Regions from separate parts of the Geodermatophilus sp. SYSU D00779 genome, predicted to be linked through region 4. Evidence: riboswitches for the same ligand, from Rfam matches in the RefSeq annotation. Region 4 holds a riboswitch; each other region holds the start of a gene.
The links. A riboswitch is a leader RNA that binds a small molecule or an ion and turns the genes downstream of it on or off. The one in region 4 is predicted to bind cyclic di-AMP.
Positions count from the first base shown of each region.

Region 1: another riboswitch for cyclic di-AMP. It lies ahead of ACI79G_RS02620 (NlpC/P60 family protein); the one in region 4 lies ahead of ACI79G_RS20925 (C40 family peptidase).
Region 2: another riboswitch for cyclic di-AMP. It lies ahead of ACI79G_RS10370 (hypothetical protein); the one in region 4 lies ahead of ACI79G_RS20925 (C40 family peptidase).
Region 3: another riboswitch for cyclic di-AMP. It lies ahead of ACI79G_RS08920 (aggregation-promoting factor C-terminal-like domain-containing protein); the one in region 4 lies ahead of ACI79G_RS20925 (C40 family peptidase).

Region 1 is NZ_JBJGZQ010000003.1:12,465-17,562, forward strand. Features, by position in the region: gene ACI79G_RS02605 (N-acetylmuramoyl-L-alanine amidase) at 1-264, opposite strand, end outside; gene ACI79G_RS02610 (protein kinase domain-containing protein) at 436-2,004, opposite strand; gene ACI79G_RS02615 (hypothetical protein) at 2,296-2,640, shown strand; cyclic di-AMP (ydaO/yuaA leader) riboswitch at 2,837-2,985, shown strand; gene ACI79G_RS02620 (NlpC/P60 family protein) at 3,002-4,084, shown strand; gene ACI79G_RS02625 (M48 family metallopeptidase) at 4,274-5,098, shown strand, end outside.
Region 2 is NZ_JBJGZQ010000010.1:152,905-158,002, reverse strand. Features, by position in the region: gene ACI79G_RS10380 (hypothetical protein) at 10-336, opposite strand; gene ACI79G_RS10375 (polysaccharide deacetylase family protein) at 631-1,227, opposite strand; gene ACI79G_RS10370 (hypothetical protein) at 1,539-2,039, opposite strand; cyclic di-AMP (ydaO/yuaA leader) riboswitch at 2,041-2,188, opposite strand; gene ACI79G_RS10365 (FAD-dependent monooxygenase) at 2,484-3,698, shown strand; gene ACI79G_RS10360 (acyl carrier protein) at 3,739-4,035, shown strand; gene ACI79G_RS10355 (benzoate/H(+) symporter BenE family transporter) at 4,129-5,098, opposite strand, start outside.
Region 3 is NZ_JBJGZQ010000009.1:5,928-11,025, forward strand. Features, by position in the region: gene ACI79G_RS08905 (MarR family winged helix-turn-helix transcriptional regulator) at 1-445, shown strand, start outside; gene ACI79G_RS08910 (DUF72 domain-containing protein) at 544-1,266, opposite strand; gene ACI79G_RS08915 (class I SAM-dependent methyltransferase) at 1,275-1,919, opposite strand; gene ACI79G_RS08920 (aggregation-promoting factor C-terminal-like domain-containing protein) at 2,078-2,917, opposite strand; cyclic di-AMP (ydaO/yuaA leader) riboswitch at 3,134-3,294, opposite strand; gene ACI79G_RS08925 (LLM class flavin-dependent oxidoreductase) at 3,510-4,607, shown strand; gene ACI79G_RS08930 (FMN reductase) at 4,604-5,098, shown strand, end outside.
Region 4 is NZ_JBJGZQ010000030.1:43,077-48,174, forward strand. Features, by position in the region: gene ACI79G_RS20905 (SMP-30/gluconolactonase/LRE family protein) at 1-843, shown strand, start outside; gene ACI79G_RS20910 (hypothetical protein) at 855-1,082, opposite strand; gene ACI79G_RS20915 (D-2-hydroxyacid dehydrogenase family protein) at 1,132-2,088, opposite strand; gene ACI79G_RS20920 (hypothetical protein) at 2,158-2,328, opposite strand; cyclic di-AMP (ydaO/yuaA leader) riboswitch at 2,680-2,806, shown strand; gene ACI79G_RS20925 (C40 family peptidase) at 2,819-3,349, shown strand; gene ACI79G_RS20930 (hypothetical protein) at 3,459-3,827, opposite strand; gene ACI79G_RS20935 (hypothetical protein) at 4,014-4,649, shown strand; gene ACI79G_RS20940 (ADP-ribosylglycohydrolase family protein) at 4,684-5,098, shown strand, end outside.

The sequences.
Region 1 (5,098 bases), on a different contig from region 4:
GGACAGGCTGCCGGCGCGGCCCTCCCACACCGTGCCGTACCGGTCGACGAAGAAGTTGTAGGCGACGTCGGGCCAGTTCTTCGCCGGGCCGGTGTGCATCGCGTAGAAGCCCCGGATCTGGTCGGGCACGGCGTCGGGGGCGTAGGTGTTGGACGACGCGGTGTGGTGCACCAGCAGGAACCGGACGTCGCCGGGCCGCTCGCTCGTCAGCGGGCCGGTGGGGGCCAGTCCGCGCGCCCAGTCCTCGCGGGGACGGACGGTCACCCCGGGGAGGGGGAGCGGGGCCGCGGCGGCGCGGCCGGGCAGGAGCGGCAGGAGGGGCAACGCCACCGCGACCGCCGAGGTGCGGCGGAGGAAGGCGCGCCGGGTGAGGAGAGGCAGCCCGGGTGCCTCCGCGCCGTGGTCACACACCGGCGGCTCCGTGCGCGGGGCCGGTCAGCAGGTCCACAGCTGCTCGGGCGGGGTCGTGTCGTCCAGGCGCTTGACGTACGCGTCGCCGCCCACGCGGGCCCGCGCGGCGCAGGCGGTCGCCCGGTCGGGGTAGGGGCCCTCGTACACGCTGTAGATGCGGTTGCCGTCCAGCTCCTGCCGGAGCGACGCGCAGCTGCCCTCGGTCAGCAGGTACTCGGCGCCGGGGTGGTCGGCGAGGAGCACGGCGACGTCCTCCGGGTAGGTGTCGGGATCGACCGCCGAGCCCAGGAAGACCACCCAGCTGCTGTCGCACGCGGGGCTGGAGATCGTCGTGGCGAGGCCGAGGTCGCCCTCTGCCCGCTGCGGGTCGGGGGCGGGGCTGGACCCGGACTCCGTCGCCGGCGCCGACGCGCGTCCCGGACCCGGCCCGGGGGTGGGCTCCTGTGCGGGCGACGGCGCGGCGGCCTCGGCCGCCGGTGGAGTGGCACCCGCAGCCGCGTCGTCGCCCCCGGTGGGGGCGTCGTCGCCGGACGCGCTCTGCCCGAGCAGCACCCCGGTGAGGACGGCCACCACGACGAGGGCCACGGCCGCGACCAGCCACCCGGCCACCCCGCGCGAGCGCCGCGGAGGCGGCTGCGTGGTGACCGGCGGCCAGCCGGACGCGGAGGCGGCGGGCGGCACGTGGGTCGGCGGCGCGACGGCGGGCCCGGGGACGTGGGTCGGGGGAGCGGAGGGGACGACCGTGGCCGGTACGTGTCCCGGGACGACGCCCTGCAGGACGCCGATCGCGTCCCCGACCAGCGCGCCGCAGGTCGGGTACCGCTCGTCGGGGTCCTTGGCCATCCCGCGGGCGACCACGACGTCCCAGCCGGGGGAGAGGTCCGGGCGCAGGGCGGTGACCCGTGGCGGCGGCGAGCTCGTGTGGGCGTGCATGAGAGCGGGCACGCCGTCGACGGGGAACGGGCGCTGCCCGGTCAGCGCCTCGTAGAGGACACAGGCGAGGGAGTAGACGTCGGCGCGGCCGTCCACCTCCCCGCCCCACAGCCGTTCGGGGGCCATGTAGTCGAAGGTGCCGACCGTCGACCCGTCCGCGGTCAGCGGCGGGGCCGCCCCCGTGCCGCCGACCTGGGCGATCCCGAAGTCCACGAGGTAGACGAAGTCCTGCGCCGCGACCAGGAGGTTGGACGGCTTGACATCGCGGTGGACCAGCGCCCGGGCGTGCGCGGCGTCGAGGGCCCGGGCGGCCTGCTCGACGATCCGCACCACCCGTGCCGGGTGCAGCGGCCCCTCCTGGGCGATCACCCCGGCGAGGTCGGTGCCGTCGACCAGGCGCATGTCGATGTAGAGCCGGCCCTCGATCTCGCCGTAGCGGTGGATCGGGATGACGTGCGGGTCGTTGAGCTGCGCGGCGGCGTAGGACTCCCGCTTGAAGCGTTCGACGTACCCCTCGTCGGCGGCCACGCCGGCCGGCAGCAGCTTGAGCGCGACCCAGCGGGCCTGCTCGCGGTCGTAGGCGCGGTACACCTCGCCCATGCCGCCGCGGCCGAGCAGGTCGTGCAGGACGTAGGGGCCGAAGCCGGTCACGTGCAGCACCCGGCCACCCGCCGGGCGGCCGTTCCGGGCCGAGACGCTGTCATCGGTGTCCCCCCTCGCGACCGAGCTCCGCGCAGCGGGACGGACCCTAGGTCGCGGAGCCTCGGCTGCCCAGGGTCCTGCGTCTCCCGGGGGACGATCCGACACGATCGGGTGGTGCAACGCCTGGCGGCCCGTCTGTCGGGGCGCGGTCGCACGGAACTGTCGGTGTCCGCTCCTAGCGTCCTGCCCGGATCGACCGGGGCCACGGACGGCTCCCGTGACGAGGGTCGGCGAGCAGAGGAGTGCACCGTGTACATCGACTGCGACACCTGCACCGCCCGCGGTACCGGCTGCGGCGACTGCGTCGTCACCGTGCTGCTGGGGGCGCCACCGGGCTGGCAGGGCGCCGACCCGACGGTCGTGCCGATGACCGGGCGGCGGGAGGACCGGCTGTCCGCCGAGGACGTCGTCGTGCTGCCGCCGGGGGTGGTCGTGGAGTTCGACGAGGTCGAGCGGCGCGCCGTCCAGGTGCTGGCCGACGCCGGTCTGGTGCCGCCGCTGCGCCACCAGCACTCGGCCCGCCCGGTCCCGGCACGACGGGCCGCGCCGCAGCGGCGGGGCGGCGGTCAGGGGTCGCAGCGGCGCACCGGGTGAGCGGGGTGCTCCGGCGTCCGCGTGAGCCGGGCGCGACGGACGGCGTGTCGCCGACCAGGAGGAACACCGACCCCACAGTCCCCGGCACCCCCGTTCGTCACTTCTTCGACACCCCCGTACGGTGAGCCGGTCCGGCCGGGTGGTCGTCACCTGCACGAGGGTGACCTCGGCCGCTCACCGCCGAATCGCCCGACGCGCCGCACCGGCGCCGAGGGGGAACCGGGGACCCACCGCAGCACTGGGGTGAGTTCTCCCGCGCGCCGGTCCGCCGGGGCGCGGAGATAGGGCGCCTTCTTCCCAGCCCGAACCCGTCAGCTAACTCGGTAGGCGGTCGCTGAGGAAGAACGGAGAGCCGCCGCCCGTGGCGACCCCCCGCCCTGCACTGGGGCATGCCGTCGATCAGTGCCATCCCGACCTCGCGGTCGCGTTCCGCCGCCCCACCCCGTCGCGCGGCATCGCCCGCGGACTGGTCCTGGGAGCCACCGCCACCCTCGCCCTGACGCTGCTGCCGGGCACCGCCGTCGCGGATCCGGAGGACCCCACGAGCGCCGCGCGGGCCGCCCAGCTGGTCGCCCAGGCCGCGCACGAGCTCGAGGTCGTCACCGAGCAGGTCAACGAGGCCCGCGAGACGCTGGCGCAGCAGCAGGCCGCCGTCCGGAGCGCCGACCAGGCGGTCGCCGAGGCCCAGTCGCAGCTCGACGCGCTCGACGGTCGGATCCGCCAGGTCGCCCGCACCGCCTTCACCTCCGGCGACGGCATGCCCGAGCTGGACCTGCTGATGACCAGCCGGTCGGCCGAGGAGTTCGTCTCGCAGCTGGCCACCCTCGACGCCATCGCCGGCCACACCGACGACGTACTGGGCGAGGTCGCCGCGTCCGCCGCTGAGGCCGAGCGGGCCCACGCCGACGCCGACGCCGCGCAGACCGCCGCCCGGCGCACGCTCGACGAGGTCACCGCCCGCCAGGCCCGGCTCGAGGCGGACATCGCCGACTACCAGGCGCAGTACGACGCGCTGTCGGCACCGCAGCAGCAGGAGGTGGTGGCCGCGCACGCCGGCCGGCCGGTCCCCGCCGCGCCGGCCGCCGCGGCCACCGGCGCCGCGCAGGCCGCCGTCGACACCGCCCTGGCGCAGGTCGGGGACCCGTACGTGTGGGGCGCCGGCGGACCGGACGCCTTCGACTGCTCGGGGTTGACCCAGTACGCGTACGCCGCGGCCGGCACCAGCCTGCCGCACTCCTCGCGGATGCAGGCGACGATGGGCTCCGCGGTGTCCCGGTCCGAGCTGCAGCCCGGCGACCTGATCTTCTACCACAGCCCCGTCAGCCACGTGGCGATGTACATCGGCAACGGCCAGATGGTGCACGCCTCGACGTCGGGCCAGCCGGTGAAGGTCGTGAGCGTCGACTCGATGGGCGGCATCAGCGCGATGCGCCGCATCGTCTGAAGGCCCCCGTCCTCCCCTGGAAGGACCCCCTTGCCCCCCGCCACTCGCAGGCTCGCGGCGGGACCCTGCAAGGAGGCCGCCAGGGCTCGGGGCGGGACCCGGGACGGGGCCGGTCGGACGCCCACGACCGGTCCACCCCCGGCCGGGTGCCGTCCCGGCCGCCGCTCGGCCCGACCTAGGATCGGCCGGGTGAGCGAGGCGGGCGGGGGGAGCTCCCGCCGGGCCGCGCTCCTGGTCGCGGGCGTGCTCGGCGCCGCGCTCGTCGTCGTCCTCGTGACGGTCCCGCCGTGGACGCTGCTGCCCGAGCCGCCGGGTGGGCGTACGCCCGTCGACCCGGCGGCGGTCCTGCCCCCGGACCTCCTGACCCGGACCGAGGCCTTCGCCGGGGCGCTGCGGCCGGCCTCGCTGACCTCGTTGCTGCTCGGCCTGGCCGTCTCCGCCGTCCTGGGGCTGACCCCGCTGGGGGCGCGGGTGGTGCGGGCCGCGGCGCGACCGGTCGGCGGAGGGCGGGTCGCCCAGGTGCTGCTGGGCACGGCGGCCGTGGTGGTCCTCGGCCAGCTGGCCACGCTCCCGGTGTCGGCGTACGCCGAGGTGGTCCGGCACCGGTACGGCATCTCGATCCGCAGCTGGGGGCTGTGGCTGCGCGACCTCGCGGTCTCGACCGCCATCAGCGCCGTCCTCACCGCCCTCGCGCTGGCGTCCTTCCTCTGGCTGGTCCGGCGGGCGCCGCGCACCTGGTGGGCGTGGGCCGCGGCGGTGGCGGCCGGCTTCGTCGTCGTCGGGTCGTTCCTCTACCCGCTGGTCATCGAGCCGGCGTTCAACCGCTTCGAGCCGCTGCCCCCCGGTGAGCTGCGCACCGAGCTGCTCGACCTGGCGGAGGAGAACGGCACCCCGGTGCAGGACGTGCTCGTCTCCGACGCCTCCCGGCGGACCACGGCGCTCAACGCCTACGTCTCCGGTTTCGGGTCGACCCGCCGCATCGTCCTCTACGACACGACGCTCGAGCACCTGTCC
Region 2 (5,098 bases), on a different contig from region 4:
CCGCTCCGGTCAGGCCCCCGCCGTGGTCGGGTCCCCGGCGGTGTCGCCGTGCGGCGCCTCGACCGCCGTCGACCGAGGGCCGGCAGCAGCTGTCGGCCGGCCCCGACGGCCGAGCGCCATCGTCAGGAACGCCGTCCCGACGCCGGTGCCCAGCGCGGCCAACGCCCACAGGGGCCCGCTGCGCTCGGTCCCCAGGAGGCGGTCGAGGGACAGGTCCCCGGGCCCGGTCCCGGCCAGCGACGTCACGGCCGCGATCAGGACGGCGTTGTGCTCCCAGCGGCCGTTGGCGGCCCACGGACCGTTGGGCAGGTGCACCTCGCGGATCGCCGTCGTCATGACGCCGGTCAGCGCCGCCGACGCCAGTGGCGTCGCCGGCCCCGCGGCCAGGGGACCTCCACCGACCGTCTCGGTCGTCCCCCACCGTCGCCCGACTCGTCGCCGACCTGGCTCCGTGGGATCCGGCCGGCATCGCTCCGGTCGCTGCAGCCGACCCCGCGCCGTGCGGCCATCGCCGCGCCGTCGGTGTGTCGCTCCTGAGCAGTCGCCACCCGCTACAGCGAGGGGCTCGTGCCGGCGAGCGCGCAGCGAAGGCGCTGACCGCTCCGGCGCTCCGCGGCCTGGTGGGGGGCCTCACTGCGTGCAGTACCCCCTCTCGGCCAGCCCGTCCAGGATCATGGGCAGGGCTGCGGGGGTGTTGTGCCCCGTGGCGTCGTGCAACAGCACGACGCTCCCCGGCCGCACGTCCCGCAGCACCCGGTCCCGGATCGTCGTCGCCGGCGGGTCCGCCCAGTCACGGGGGTCGACGGTCCACAACACCATCGCGTCCAGGCCGACCTGCCGGGCGGCCGCCTCCACGACGCCGTTGGTGTCCCCGTACGGCGGGCGCCACTCCCCGGGGGAGCGCCCCGTGGCCCGCTCGATGACCTCGTTGGTGCGTCGCAGTTGCGACTCCACCTGCGCCTGGTCCAGCGTGGTGAGCCTCGGGTGGTTCCACGAGTGGTTGCCGATCCGGTGGCCCTCCTGGCTGGCGCGACGGACGAGGTCGGGTCGGGCAGCGGCCATCTCGCCGGTGACGAAGAACGTCGCCTCCACGCCCCGGTCCGCCAGCGTGTCCAGGATGTCGGCTGTGGCGGTCGCGGAGGGCCCGTCGTCGAAGGTGAGCCGGACGGAGCCGGCTGCACACTGCTGCGGCGCCGACGCCGCCCGAGCCGGCGCAGCGAGCAGCACCAGCAGGAGTGCGCCGGTGACGAGGCCGGTCCAGCGGCTCGGACCCGGCCTCGTCAGCGCGCGTGCCGGTCCGTGGTCCCGGCCCACCCTGCCGCCGCTCCCCCGCCCCTGAGCCCTGGTGGCCCTGCGCCGGCTGGGGCGGAGGAGGGCCTGCGACCCGGCTCCGGGAGACGGCGCGGGGGTCCGGCTCGGCCCACCGGGCCGGCGGGATCGGTCGGGTGGGTCCGCCGTGGCAGGGCACGCCGATCCCGCCGGCGTGCCCTGCCGACGGGTCCCGGGTCCGGGCACGGTGAGGTGCCTCACCCGGGGACCTAGGTCCGGCTGAGTCGGCCGACCGCGGCCCGGGCCGCCTCCAGGTGCTTCCGGTACGAGCCGTTGGTGTAGGCCACCCACGGCTTGAAGTTGGTGCCCTTGGCGGAGATCCGATGGGCGGCGTTGGCGTTGCACTGGGCGTCGTAGGCGCAGCTCTTGGAGACCGAGGGGTGCCAGCAGCTGTTGATCTGCCAGAGACCACGGTCCACCGAGCCGTTCGGACAGCCCTTCGTCGGGCCGTTCGCGTTCTGCGCGTCCGCACGGCAGGACGACTCCCCCATGCCCACCGCGACCGCGGTGACGAGCCGGTCGCCGGTGAAACCGGCACGCGAGGCGACGGTCGCGCACAGGTCCACTGCTGCACTGGTCGAGGCGTCGGAGTCCGCCCTCGCCGGGGCCGGTACCGCGAGGACGGCGAGCGCCAGGACCGCCACGACGGCCAGGCGGAGGGGCAGCACCGCCCGGACGGGACGACGCATGCCGAGGATGTGCTGGTGCATGAGATCCTCCGAGCGCGCCTGCGGGATGAGCTGTCGGGTTCGGGCGGGAGGACTGCCCGGCCGTGGGGAGCACGGCTTCACCCCGAGGACCGCTGAGGCGGCCCGGAGGTCCTGCGATCTCCCGTTCCTGCCTGAGGTGAGTCGAGGTCGGCCCGGCCAGCGGCAGGACTCGGCGTGCTACCGGACCGTCCCGCGGATGCGGGCGGCCTGACCGTAGGTTGTGACGTGGGTCACAGCAAACGGAGCGCGGAGAGACGGCCGGCGGCCGCAGTGCCGTCACCCCTCCCGGGCCGTGCGCTCACGGTCCGGGACCGGCTGGGTGCACACCTCGGGCGGCGTGACCGATGACAGCGCACGCCGGTCGAGCCCGGCCCGGCTCGGCCCTCGTCCCACCCGGCCGGCGCACCTGTGCGGGACCGCGCCCACTGGCTAGCGTCGAGCCGCATGAGGGATCCCGACCTCCGGGTGGCGATCGTCGGCGCCGGCATCGGGGGACTGTCCCTGGCCCTGGCGTTGCGTGAGCGGGGTGTGCGGGCCGAGGTGTTCGAGCAGGCCGCGCAACTGACCGAGATCGGTGCGGCGATCGCGCTGTCGGCCAACGCCACCCGGGAGTACGCCCGGCTGGGCCTGCTCGACGAACTGGCCGCGGCCTCGACGATCCCCACGGAGCTGGTCTACCGCCACTGGCAGGACGGCAGCCGCATCGCCGCCCACCCGGTGGCCGAGGGCGGTACCTACGTGGACCGGTTCGGTGCGCCGTACTTCGGCATCCACCGCGCCGACCTGCAGAGGACCCTCAGCGGCGCGTTCGGCGCCGAGCACCTGCACCTGGGCTGCCGGCTGACCGATCTCGTCCCGGAGCGCGACTCGGTCGTGCTCGAGTTCGCCAACGGTCGGGTGGCACGCGCCGACGTGGTCGTCGGCGCCGACGGCGTGCGGTCCACCGTCCGCCGGTGGGTCACCGGTGCGGACGACGCCGTCTACTCCGGTACCAGCGCCTTCCGCGGCATCGTGCCCACCGAGAACCTGCCCTCCCTGCCCGATCCGCACGCGATCCAGTTCTGGATGGGCCCCGACGCGCACCTGCTGCACTACGCGATCGGCGGTGCCGGCGAGCTGGTCAACTTCTTCGCGGTGGTGGAGGGCCCGCCGACCTGGCTGCACGACGGCACGGTGGCCGAGGTGCACGAGGACGTCCCGGTCGCGTCCTTCCGGGGCTGGCACCGCGCCGTCACCGAGATGATCAGAGCGGCCGAGAGCCCGATCCGGTGGGGGCTGTTCACGGTGCGCCCCCTGCTGCGCTGGTACCGGGGCCGGGTCGTCGTCCTCGGCGACGCCGCACACGGCATGCTGCCGCACCAGGGACAGGGTGCGAACACCTCGATCGAGGACGCCTTCGCCCTGGCCGCGCTGGTCGCCGGCGCCCGGCCCGGCGACGATCTGGAGCCGGTGTTCTCCCGGTACCAGACGCTCCGCCGGGCCCGCACACGCGCGATCCAGCGCAGCTCCTGGGTCACCAACTCCCTGCTCCACCTGCCCGACGGACCGGTCGCCCGGATGCGGGACGCGAAGGTGGCGAGGTTCCCGGAGGACTTCGGCTGGATCCACGAGTACGACGTGCAGCAGGCGCTCCGGGCGTCCGCTCCCGCACCCCGCTGAGCCACGGGACGCCCCGCCACCGACCGGAGGCAGCACCCTGATGACGCGAGACGAGCTGGAGGAGGGGCCGGCGGAGGTCCTGCGGACGGTCGCCGGCACCGACCCCGCCGACATCGCCCCGGAGAAGTCCTTCACCGAGGACCTCGGCCTCGACTCCCTGGCGATGGCCGAGGTCCTCGTCGCGGCCGAGGACCGGTTCGGCGTGCTCGTCCCCGACGACGACTGGGCGCGGTTCACGACGGTGGGCGATGCCCTCCGGTACCTCGAGCAGGCGACCACCGCGCCACCGTGGACGCCGCCCCGAGCTGGGCGGGAGCGGCCCGCCCCGGGCGGCTGATCCCCGACCGTGCGCGCGGCCCGGGCCGGTCCGCCACGGATGGGCCCGGGAGGGTCGGCACCAGCGGCGGTCGCCGATCCCCGGGACCGGCGCTCAGCTCGGGGCCGGGGAGAAGTCCGGGCGCTCCAGCAGCCCGGAGACGGCCAACCCCGCGAGCAGACCCCAGAAGGCGGCCCCGACGTTCAGCACCGTCACGTCGGCGACGGTCACCACGAAGGTCACGAGGGCGCCGAGGGTGAAGCGGGTGCTGAACGCCGCGACGAAGGACCCCTGCAGCACCCGCAGCAGGGCCAGGCCGCCGAGCGTGGCGATGAACGCCGGCGGCGTGGCCAGCATGGCGCTGGTGAACAGCGGCGCGAACAGACCGAACAGCATGGCCAGCAGGCCGCAGGTGATCCCGGCGGTGTACTGCCGGGAACGCTCCCCGGACGCCGAGAGCAGCGCGTTCGTCGGCCCGGTCAGGCAGGTCGACACCGTGCCCACCGCCGCCGTGAGGAGCGACCAGGCGCCGCAGGCGACGGTGACGACGTTGATCGGTGGCGCGTGTCCGGCGGCCCGCAGCACCGCGATCCCCTGGCCGTTCTGCACCACCAGCACGGTGATGGCCAGCGGCACGACCAGCTCCAGCACCGCCTGCAGCGACCACTCGGGCACCTGCAGCACCGGCGCGGCGAACCACTCCGCGGCTCCGGCGGGGCGGAACCGGCCGGACACCAGCACCGTCGCCGCTCCCACGACGAGCGCCCCGATGATCGGCGGGATCCGCCGCCCCAGCCGCGGCAGCGCGCTGAGGAGCAGGAAGGCCAGGACCATGGGGGCGGCGATCCCCACGTCGTCCCGCAGGGAGTGCACCAGGTCGATCCCGAACCGCAGGAAGATCCCGGCGACCATGGCCATCACGATCGGCATGGGGACGACCGCCATGGCCCGGCGCACCCACCCGCTCAGCCCCAGGAGGAGGACGAGCAGACCGGTGGCGGAGAAGGCGCCGACCACCTGCGGCCAGGTGAGGTGGGTCAGGGCCGGCCCGACGAGCACCGTGCCGGGGATCGTCCAGAAGAAG
Region 3 (5,098 bases), on a different contig from region 4:
GGAGGCCCGCATCACGGCGGGCGTCGCCGCAGCCGGCCACCCCATCCGCGTGGCGCACTCGGCGGTGTTCGTGAACATCGACCGCGACGGCACCCGGCTCACCCAGCTGGCCGAACGGGCGCTGATGACGCCGCAGGCGATGGGCGAGCTGGTCGACCACCTGGCGGCCCACGGCTACCTGGAGCGCGTCCCGGACCCGAGCGACCGGCGCGCCAAGCTCATCGTCCTCACCGACCTCGGCCAGGACGCCCTGCAGGCCGCGTTCGACACGATCACCGGGATCGAGGCCGAGCTCGAGGAACTCCTCGGCCGCGACGGGCTCCTGCACCTCCGCGGCGCGCTGCGCGAGATCGCCGACCTGCCACCGCCCGCGCCGCCTCGACCCGCGCCCGGCCGCGCCACCCCCGGGACGCCGCCCCCTCCCACGGGCACATCGCCGGCCTGACCCGCGGAGCACTCCCCGGGGACCGCCGTCAGCAACGCGACCCCGACCGTCCGGGTCGGCGACCCGAGCGGCGCGCCGGACGGGCACCTCGGCAGGACTCAGGTCTGGACGAGGGCCCGCAGCGCCTCCGCGTTGCGGACCGCGTGCCCGTGCCCGTCGTTGTTGAAGTAGGCGTAGACGTCGCGGCCGCCGCGCGCCCACTCGCCGATCCGGTCGGCCCACCAGCGCAGGTCGGCGTCGGGGTAGGAGCCGGCGTAGAGGTGGGCGTCGTCCGGGCCGTGCAGGCGCACGTAGACGAACGGCGCGGTCGCCCGCAGCACGCACGGCAGGCCGGCGCCGCTCATCACGCAGTACGCCGCGCCGTGCCGCTCGAGCAGGGCGTACACCGCCTCGTCGTGCCAGCTGGGGTGGCGGAACTCCACCGCGACCCGCACCCACTCCGGCAGCAGGGCGAGGAAGAAGTCGAGCCGGGCGTCGTCCCGGGCCTGGGTGGGCGGCAGCTGCACCAGCAGGACGGCGCGCTTGTCCCCCAGCTCGTGCCAGCACGCGGTGAGCCGGCCGACCCACGTCTCGGGGGCGTACAGCCGCTTGGCGTGGGTCAGCCCGCGCGGGGCCTTGACCGAGAGCTGGAAGCCCGGGGGCAGCCGCCGGCGCCAGGAGGCGAAGGTCGCCGTGCGCGGCCAGCGGTAGAAGCTGGCGTTCAGCTCGACGGTGCCGAAGCGCCGGACGTAGTGCGCCAGCCGGTCCCGCGGCGGGGTGCCCGGCGGGTAGAGGACGCCGTCCCAGTGGTCGTAGCTCCAGCCCGACGTCCCGACGTGCACGGTCCCGCTCAGGGCAGCCGCCAGACCGTCGTGCGGCGCAGCCCGGGCCCCTCGGTCTCCGCGATCTCGTAGACCGCCACACCTTCGAGCCGGTCGTGCGGCAGGTAGGGCCGGCCGGGGTCGCCGACGTAGACCTCGCAGCCGCCAGCGCGGGCCCGGTCGAGGAAGGGCAGCACCCGCTCGGTCATCTCCCGGTCGTAGCAGACGTCGCCGGCCAGGACGACGTCGATGCCGACCGGGTCGCGGCCGAGGACGTCGCCGGTGACGCTGATCCCACCGACGCCGTTGAGGCCGGCGTTGACGCCGACCGCCGTGCGGCTGAACGGGTCGACGTCGCTGGCCAGCACCGACCGGGCGCCGGCGAGGCGCGCGGCGAGCGCCACCAGCCCGCTGCCGGAGCCGAGGTCGAGGACGGCCCGCCCGGCCACCACCGACGGGGTGTCGAGCACGTACCGGGCCAGGGCCTGCCCGCCGGGCCAGGCGGCGGCCCAGAACGGCGGGGTCTCCCCCGCCCCGCCGTCCGCCGCCTCCATCGCCTCCCACAGCGCGACGACGTCGTCGGCGACGTGCAGCCGGACCTCCGGCACCGAGGAGGGCCGCCGCACCTGGGTGTGGGCGCGGACGAAGGCGGACGGGACGGAGCGGACGGTCACACCTCGCAGTCCACCACGGCCCGGGAACGGCCGAGGGCCGCCCCCGCAGTGCGGGGACGGCCCTCGGTGCTGCTGACCTCCGGCCCGGGGGGCAGGAGGCGGCCCCGTCTCGGGTCCCGCCCCGAGCCTGCGAGGGGTGGGGAGGACGGGGTCCTCGCTCAGTACCAGCCGGTGGACTGCGAGTGCGCCCAGGCGCCGCAGGGGCTGCCGTAGCGGCTCTCGATGTAGATCAGGCCCGCGTCGATCTGGCGGTAGCCGTCCGACGTCTTGGCGATGCCGGTGCTGGCCCAGGTCGAGTTGAGGAACTGCGGGATGCCGTAGGCGGTGCTGGTGGGGTTCTGCGCGTTGGGGTTCCAGCCGCTCTCCTTGCCCCACAGCTTCTCCAGGCAGCTGAACTGCTCGGCGCTGCCGACCTTGCTCATCGCGTAGTCCTTGAAGGAGCCACGCGCCGCGGACGACGAGCTGCTGGCGGCGGGCGCCGGAGCCGCAGCCTTCTTCGCGGCGGCGTCGCGCTCCGCGGCCTCACGGGCGGCGGCCTCGGCGGCGGCCTTCTCGGCGGCCGCGCGCTCCGCGGCCTCGCGAGCGGCCTGCTCGGCGGCGGCCTTCTCGGCGGCCTGGCGGTCCAGCTCGGCCTGCTCGGCGGCGGCCTGGACCTGCGCGGCCTGCGCCTCCGCGACCTGACGCTCGCTGCGGGAGGCGGCGAGGTCCTGCAGCGGGGCCAGCTCGGTGGCGGCCGGGGCGGCGAGCGGCTGCTGCGCCGACTCCTCGGTGATGCCGAGCTGCTCGGCGACGCTCATCGAGGCCGTCACCGTCTCGGCCTCGGCCTCGGCGGCCGGCTGCGCGCCGATGACGGTGTTGACGACGATCGCACCGGCGGCAGCGGTGGCCAGCAGGATCGCCGGGCGGCGGCCGCGGGTGGGCAGCCGCAGGCGACGGCGGGCGCCCCGGTTGACGGGGGCGTCGGGGGCCGGGACGGCCGGGAACTGCTTGGTGTCCATCAGGTGGGGGTGCTCCGTGGCGAGAGGGCGCGCGGGAGGGTCCTCAGGGCAGAGGACAGCCCGGTGCGGCGCGGTCTACGGGGACGCCGGCGGACGAGGGGTGCCGGCGGGCGCGGTCAGGTACCGGGTCAGCAGGCCGGGGAAGAGGCGCGGAGTGCGCGTGGCCGGGTGGGCCGGCGTGCCGCGAGGGCCCGTGGGCGGGGCATGCGGGTGCTCCGTTCTTCCGTGAGCCGCCTACCGAGTTAGCTGACGGGTTCGGGCGGGAAGCAGCCCTACCGGCCCGCGCGGCGTGCACGCGGGCGGGATTCACCCCAGTACTGCGGTGGGTCCCCGGCTCGCGCCCGCTGGTGGCGGACACGACTCGGCGGCGTCCGGTCAGGCTCCCCGAGCGGGGACGAGACGACCGACCGGACGTCAGCCACCGTAGGCGGCGTTACCGTCCCGTGACAATGTCGGGAACCACATCGGAAACGTGAGTGACGTCGCACTCCGGCGTCCGCCCTCCCTCCGAGGGGGCAGGACGAGGGGAATACCGCAGGCCGCGGTACGTTGCACGGGCCGGTAGTTGCACTCTCAACCAACGGAGACCGACATGCAGTTCGGCGTCTTCTCGGTCAGCGACATCACGACCGATCCCACCAACGGCCGCACGCCCAGCGAGGCTGAGCGGATCCAGGCGATCGTCACCATCGCGAAGAAGGCCGAGGAGGTCGGGCTCGACGTCTTCGCCCTGGGCGAGCACCACAACCCGCCGTTCTTCTCCTCCTCGCCGACGACGACGCTGGCCTACATCGCCGCGCAGACCACCACGCTGCAGCTGTCGACGGCGACCACGCTGATCACCACCAACGACCCGGTGAAGATCGCCGAGGACTACGCGATGCTGCAGCACCTGGCCGGCGGCCGGGTCGACCTGATGATGGGCCGCGGCAACACCGGCCCGGTCTACCCCTGGTTCGGGCAGGACATCCGCAACGGCCTGCCGCTGGCGGTGGAGAACTACGCGCTGCTGCGCCGGTTGTGGGACGAGGAGGTCGTCGACTGGCAGGGGCAGTTCCGCACGCCGCTGCAGGGCTTCACCTCGACCCCGCGGCCGCTGGACGGCGTCCCGCCGTTCGTGTGGCACGGCTCGATCCGCTCACCGCAGATCGCCGAGCAGGCCGCCTACTACGGCGACGGCTTCTTCCACAACCACATCTTCTGGCCGAAGGAGCACACCGCCCGGATGGTCGAGTTCTACCGCCGCCGCTTCGAGCACCACGGCCACGGCAGCGCCGACCAGGCGATCGTCGGGCTGGGCGGGCAGGTGTTCATGCGGAGGAACAGCCAGGACGCGCTCGCTGAGTTCCGGCCGTACTTCGACGACGCGCCGGTCTACGGCCACGGCCCCTCGCTGGAGGACTTCTCCCGCGAGACGCCGCTGACCGTCGGCTCGCCGCAGCAGGTCATCGAGCGGACCCTCGGCTTCCGCGAGTACGTCGGTGACTACCAGCGGCAGCTGTTCCTCATCGACCACGCCGGCCTGCCGCTGAAGACGGTGCTGGAGCAGCTGGACATGCTGGGCGAGGAGGTCGTCCCGGTGCTGCGCCGCGAGTTCGCCGCGCTCAAGCCGGCGCACGTGCCGGACGCGCCGACCCACGCCTCCCGCGTGGCGGCCCGGCAGGCGTCCCTCGAGGAGGTCTCCGCATGACCACCCGCACCCTGGCCGTCGTGAGCGCCGGGCTGTCGACGCCGTCGTCGACCCGGCTGCTGGCCGACCGGCTGACCGCCGCGACCGTCGCCGCCCTGCGCCAGCGGGGGGACGACGCGACGGTGGAGGTCGTCGAGCTCCGTACCCACGCGCGCGACCTGGCCGACGACCTGGTCACCGGGTTCGCCAACGAGTCGCTGCGCGCGGCGATCGACACGGTCACCGGCGCCGACGGGCTGATCGCGGTGACGCCGGTGTTCTCGGCCTCCTACAGCGGGCTGTTCAAGACGTTCTTCGACGTCCTGGACAAGGACTCCCTCACCGGGACGCCGGTGCTGCTGGGCGCCACCGCCGGCACCGCCCGGCACTCGCTGGTGATCGAGCACGCGATGCGGCCGCTGTTCGCCTACCTGCGCGCGATCCCCGCACCGACCGGCGTCTTCGCCGCGCCGGAGGACTGGGCCGGCGCCGGTGGGGTGGACGCCGAGCTG
Region 4 (5,098 bases):
CGCTGGCACGAGGGCACCTGGTGGGTGCCGGACTTCTACCGGCGCACGGTCAGCCGGGTGACGCCGGACGGCGCGGAGACCGTCGTCGTCGAGGTGGAGGGCCAGCCATCGGGGCTGGGCTGGCTGCCCGGCGGGTCGCTGGTGGTCGTGGCGATGAAGGACCACCGCGTGCTGCGGTACGCCGACGGGACCCTGTCGACCCACGCCGACCTGACCGAGCACTGCGGCGGGCACCTCGACGACCTGGTGGTCCCCGACGCAGGGCAGGTGTTCGTCGGCGACTTCGGCTTCGACCTGATGGGCGGCGGCGACGCGCGGACCGCGTCACTGAAGCGCATCGACCCCGACGGCACGGTGTCGGTCGCCGCGGAGGGGTTGCAGTTCCCCAACGGCATGGTGGTCCCCCCGGACGGCGGCACGCTCGTCGTCGGGGAGACCCTCGGCAACCGGTACACCGCCTTCGACCTCGGTGCCGACGGCGCGCTGACCAACCGGCGCGTGTGGGCGTCGCTCGGGCCGGAGGTGACCGGCCGGACCACCGAGGAGGTGCTGGGCCAGCTCACGGTGGCGCCGGACGGCTGCGCGCTGGACGCCGAGGGACACGTGCGGGCGGCGGACGCGGTCGGCGGACGGGTGGTGCGGGTCGAACAGGGCGGCGCGATCGTCGACGAGGTCGCCGCGCCGGAGGGACTCGGCGTCTTCGCCTGCATGCTCGGCGGGGAGGACGGCCGCACGCTGCTGATGTGCTGCGCGCCGGACTTCTACGAGCACAACCGCGCGCCGGTGCGCGAGGCGGTGCTGGTGGCGACCGAGGTCGCCGTCCCCCACGCCGGGCGGCCGTAGCCCGCGCCGGGTCAGTTGCCGCCCTGCCGGCCCCCGAGCGGGTGGTCGGTGTCCGGGACGCCGCTGCCGGTCTCACCCGGGTTGGTCGACATCTCGCCGTCCCGCGCCGCCCGCGGCTCCTCCTGCTGGGACGGCGGCCCGACCAGGTCCTGCTCCGGCCGCTCGCCGGGGAGGACGTCGTCGTCGGGTCGCTCGTTGGCGCCGCCGTAGGGACGGCCGGTCATGTTGCCCTCGGTCATCGCAGGCCTCCTCGTGCCGGGCCCGGTGGGTACCCGGGCCCGGCACGGGTCACGCGGGCGTGAGGACGCGGACCGGTTCCCCGCGGAGGAAGGCGGCGACGTCCTCGACGGCGTCGCCGTAGAAGACCCGGTAGGTGTCGCGGGTGACGTAGCCCAGGTGCGGGGTGAGCACGGTGCGCGGCGCGGTGCGCAGGGCGGCGTCGGCGGGCAGCGGCTCGCGGTCGTAGACGTCGAGGCCGGCCCCCGCGAGGCGCCCCTCGGACAGCGCCTCGAGCAGCGCGGCCTCGTCGACGATCGGGCCGCGGGAGGTGTTGACCAGGATCGCGCTGCGCTTCATCCGGGCGAGCTCGCGGCGGCCGACCAGACCGCGGGTGCGCTCGGAGAGCACCAGGTGCACGGTGACGACGTCGGCGGTGGCGAACAGCTCGTCGCGGTCGACGCGGCGCGCGCCGGCCTCGGCGGCGCGCTCGTCGGTCAGGTTCTGGCTCCAGGCGACGACGTCCATGCCGAACGCCTGGCCGATGCGGGCGACGCGGGTGCCGAGCCGGCCGAGGCCGACGACGCCGAGCCGGGCGCCGGCGAGGTCGGTCCCGACGGTGCGCTGCCAGCCGCCGGCCCGGACCCCGGCGTCCTCCTCGGGGACGTGCCGGGCCACCGCCAGGACCAGCGCCCAGGTCAGCTCGACCGGACCGGTGGGGTGGGCACCGGTGCCGCAGACGGTCACGCCGCGCTCGGCGGCCGCGGCCACGTCGATGGCGGCGTTGCGGGCGCCGGTGGTCACCAGCAGCCGCAGCCGCGGCAGCCGCTCGAGGAGGCTGCGCGGGAACGGGGTGCGCTCGCGCATGGCGACGACGACGTCGAACCCGGCGAGCCGGTCGACGACGGCGTCCTCGTCGTCGAGGTGGTCGGCGAAGGCGACGACTTCGGCCTCCTCGGGCAGACGTGACCAGTCGGCGAACTCACCGGACACGGACTGGAAGTCGTCGAGGACGGCGATCCGCAGCACGGTCCCCGAGCATGACGGCGACCCCCGCCCGGTGCGAGCGGGGGTCGCCGTGCGCTCAGCGTCCGGTGCTCAGCGCACCGGACCGCGGCCGTAGCCCCGGCCGCCGCCCTGCTTCTTGTTCTGCTCGCCCATCTTGGCGATGAACTCCTTGATCTTGGCCTGGTTCTGCGGCTTGCGGGCCTCCTGGATGACCTTCGCCGCGATCCCCGAGGCCAGGACCTTCCTCAACATGCCGGCCATGGTGCTCCTCCTTGGGTCTGTCACCTCTGGTCGTGCCCGGGGAACCCCCGGACCAACCACGACACCGCCGGAGCTCTCGGCACCTGATCAGACACGGTGTGCATCGGCTCTCCGCCATCGAAGCAACTTTTTCATAACGCCCCGACCAGGGCTTTTCCCACGCGTACCCGCGGTTCGCCGACGGCGATCGTCGTGGTCGGCTCGGCGTGTCGCGGTCCGCGTCAACCGCTGTACGGGACCGCGGCGCTCGCTTTGAACAGGGCCGAAGGGCCCACCTAGCCTCGGTCGCCGTCCGGAGGGCCCGCGTCGCTGACCTTGCGACACCCGACGGACGCCGCCGAACCGCGCACCGGTCGATGACCGCTGCGCAGGCCGGGGACCCACCGCAGCACTGGGGTGAAGCGCGACCTCGTCGCGCCGGGCGACTCCCCCGTCCGAACCCGTCAGCTAACCCGGTAGGCGGTCGTGGAGAACAGGAGAACCGTCGTCGATGACGACTGCCCGCACGTCCTTCGCTCGCCGCTCGTTCCGGGGTGTCGCCGTCGCCGCCATCGCCGGCGCCGGGATCGCCCTCGCCCCCGCCCCGGCCTCGGCCGCTGTGGGTGGCCCGACCGGTACGGCCCTCGCCGCCGCCCCGACCGTCGCCGCAGCCCCGGCCGCCGCGGCCAGCGGCGCCGCGCAGACCGCCGTCAACACCGCGCTCGCCCAGGTGGGTGACCGGTACGTGTACGGCGCCACCGGCCCCAACTCCTTCGACTGCTCGGGGCTGACCAGCTTCTCCTACAAGGCGGCCGGCATCTCCCTCCCGCGCACGTCCAAGGCGCAGTCGACGTTCGGCACCCCGGTGTCGAAGGCCAACCTGCAGCCGGGTGACCTGGTGTTCTTCTACAGCCCGGTCTCGCACGTGGCGATGTACATCGGCAACGGCCAGATCGTGCACGCGCTGAACTCCAGCAAGCCGGTCCAGGTCATGAAGCTCGACTCGATGCCGAGCTACTCGGGCGCCCGCCGGGTCGCCTGACCCGGTCGCACGGGATGCCCCGGTCGGCGACGCTGCCGGCCGGGGCACCCCCGCGTCCGGGCCCCCGTCGCTCCCCGCCCCGGCGAGATCGCCGATCCCGCCGCGGAGGTCAGCGGCAGGGGTGCGGCGGCTGGTCGGCCGGCTGCAACGAGAACACCGAGGCGGCGTCCTGCGGCCAGGTCCGCAGGAAGAGCAGGCCGTACCGCTCGTTGAGGAGGGCGTCGGGGCCGGTGGTGTCGGCCAGGTCCAGCAGCCGGCCGGCCTCGTGGTTGCGGTAGCGCCGGAGCTCCGCGCCGCAGGCCACGGTGAGCACGTCGCCGACGGCGCCCATGACGACGACCGGTGTCCACGCGTCGTCCGGACTGTTGTCGCAGAGCAGCACGCGGGTGGGGTGGACGCCGTGACCGGCGGCATGGCTGCTGCAGCGGGCCGTGCGGCTGCTCCTCGCGGTGGTCGGCCCGAGCTCCCGATCGGTCACGACGTGCTCCTGTCCTGCGGTGCCTCCGCCGGCGCTGCGCCGGCCGGGGACAGTGCAGCACCGGGAGGTCGCCGTGCGCGCGCCGCAGACGCAGTCGTCCCCCGGTCGCCTGGGTGACGGCGGAATCTGGTGACGCAGGGTCGCGAACGGCGAGCGTGCGCCGTCCCCGGCGGGTAGTCCGGCGACGTGGACGGGCGCACGCTGCTGCTGGGTGACTGGAATCCGTGGATCAGGGACGGCATCGACGTCCTCAGGCTGATCATCTTCGCCGGGGCCGCGGTCTACGCGGTCGACGGGCAGTGGGGGTCGGCGGCCCTGCTGGTCGCGCTGGGGAGCATCACGCTCGTCGCGCGACTGGTGAACCTGCCCCGGCTCTACGACCTGTCGCTGACCCTCGGCATGGCGCTGCAGGGGTTCGGCGAGACGCTCGGCCTCTACGACGAGTTCGTCCGCTTCGACGACCTGGTGCACTTCACGCTCCCGATGCTCACGGCCCCGGTCGTCTACATCGGCCTCGCCCGGCTGGACGTCGTCCCGGACCCCCGCGACGAGACGCACCTGCGGCACTACGTCGGCATCGGCGTGGTGACCGCGGCCCTGGGCATCGCCGTCGGGGCGCTGTGGGAGCTGTTCGAGTGGCGGTCGGACGCGTGGTTCGGGACCCAGCTCTCCGAGGACAACGACGACACCAACGGCGACCTCTTCCGCGACACGCTCGGATCGCTCGTCGGCGCTGCGTTGCTGGTCGTGTGGGCCCGCTTCGGGTGGGGGTCGGTGCGGCGCATCCCCGGCGTGAACACGCACGAGGAGGTCAGCGCCTGACGGCTGAGGCGCGCGGCGTGTGCACGATGCACGCGTGACCCCGCCCCTGCACCGCTCGCACCGCGCCGCCGGCGCGCTGGTCGGCTCGGCCGTCGGCGACGCGCTCGGCGCGCCATTCGAGTTCGGCCCGCCCGGTCGGTTCTCCGCCCGCTTCCCCACCCCCGCCCGCGGCGCGCACACCGAGATGTGCGGCGGCGGGGCGCTCCACCGGGAGCCCGGCGAGTTCACCGACGACACGCAGATGGCGCTGATGATCGCGACGTCCCTGGTCGAGCGCGGTGGGCTGGACGAGGCCGACCTGTTCGACCGGTTCCTTCGCTGGGCGGAGGCGGACCCGCCGGACATCGGCAGCCAGACCCGCGCCGTCCTCCGCTCCGGCCTGCCGTGGGACACCGCCGCGGCCGAGCACGTCCGGCGCACCGGGCGGGCCGCCGGCAACGGGTCGCTGA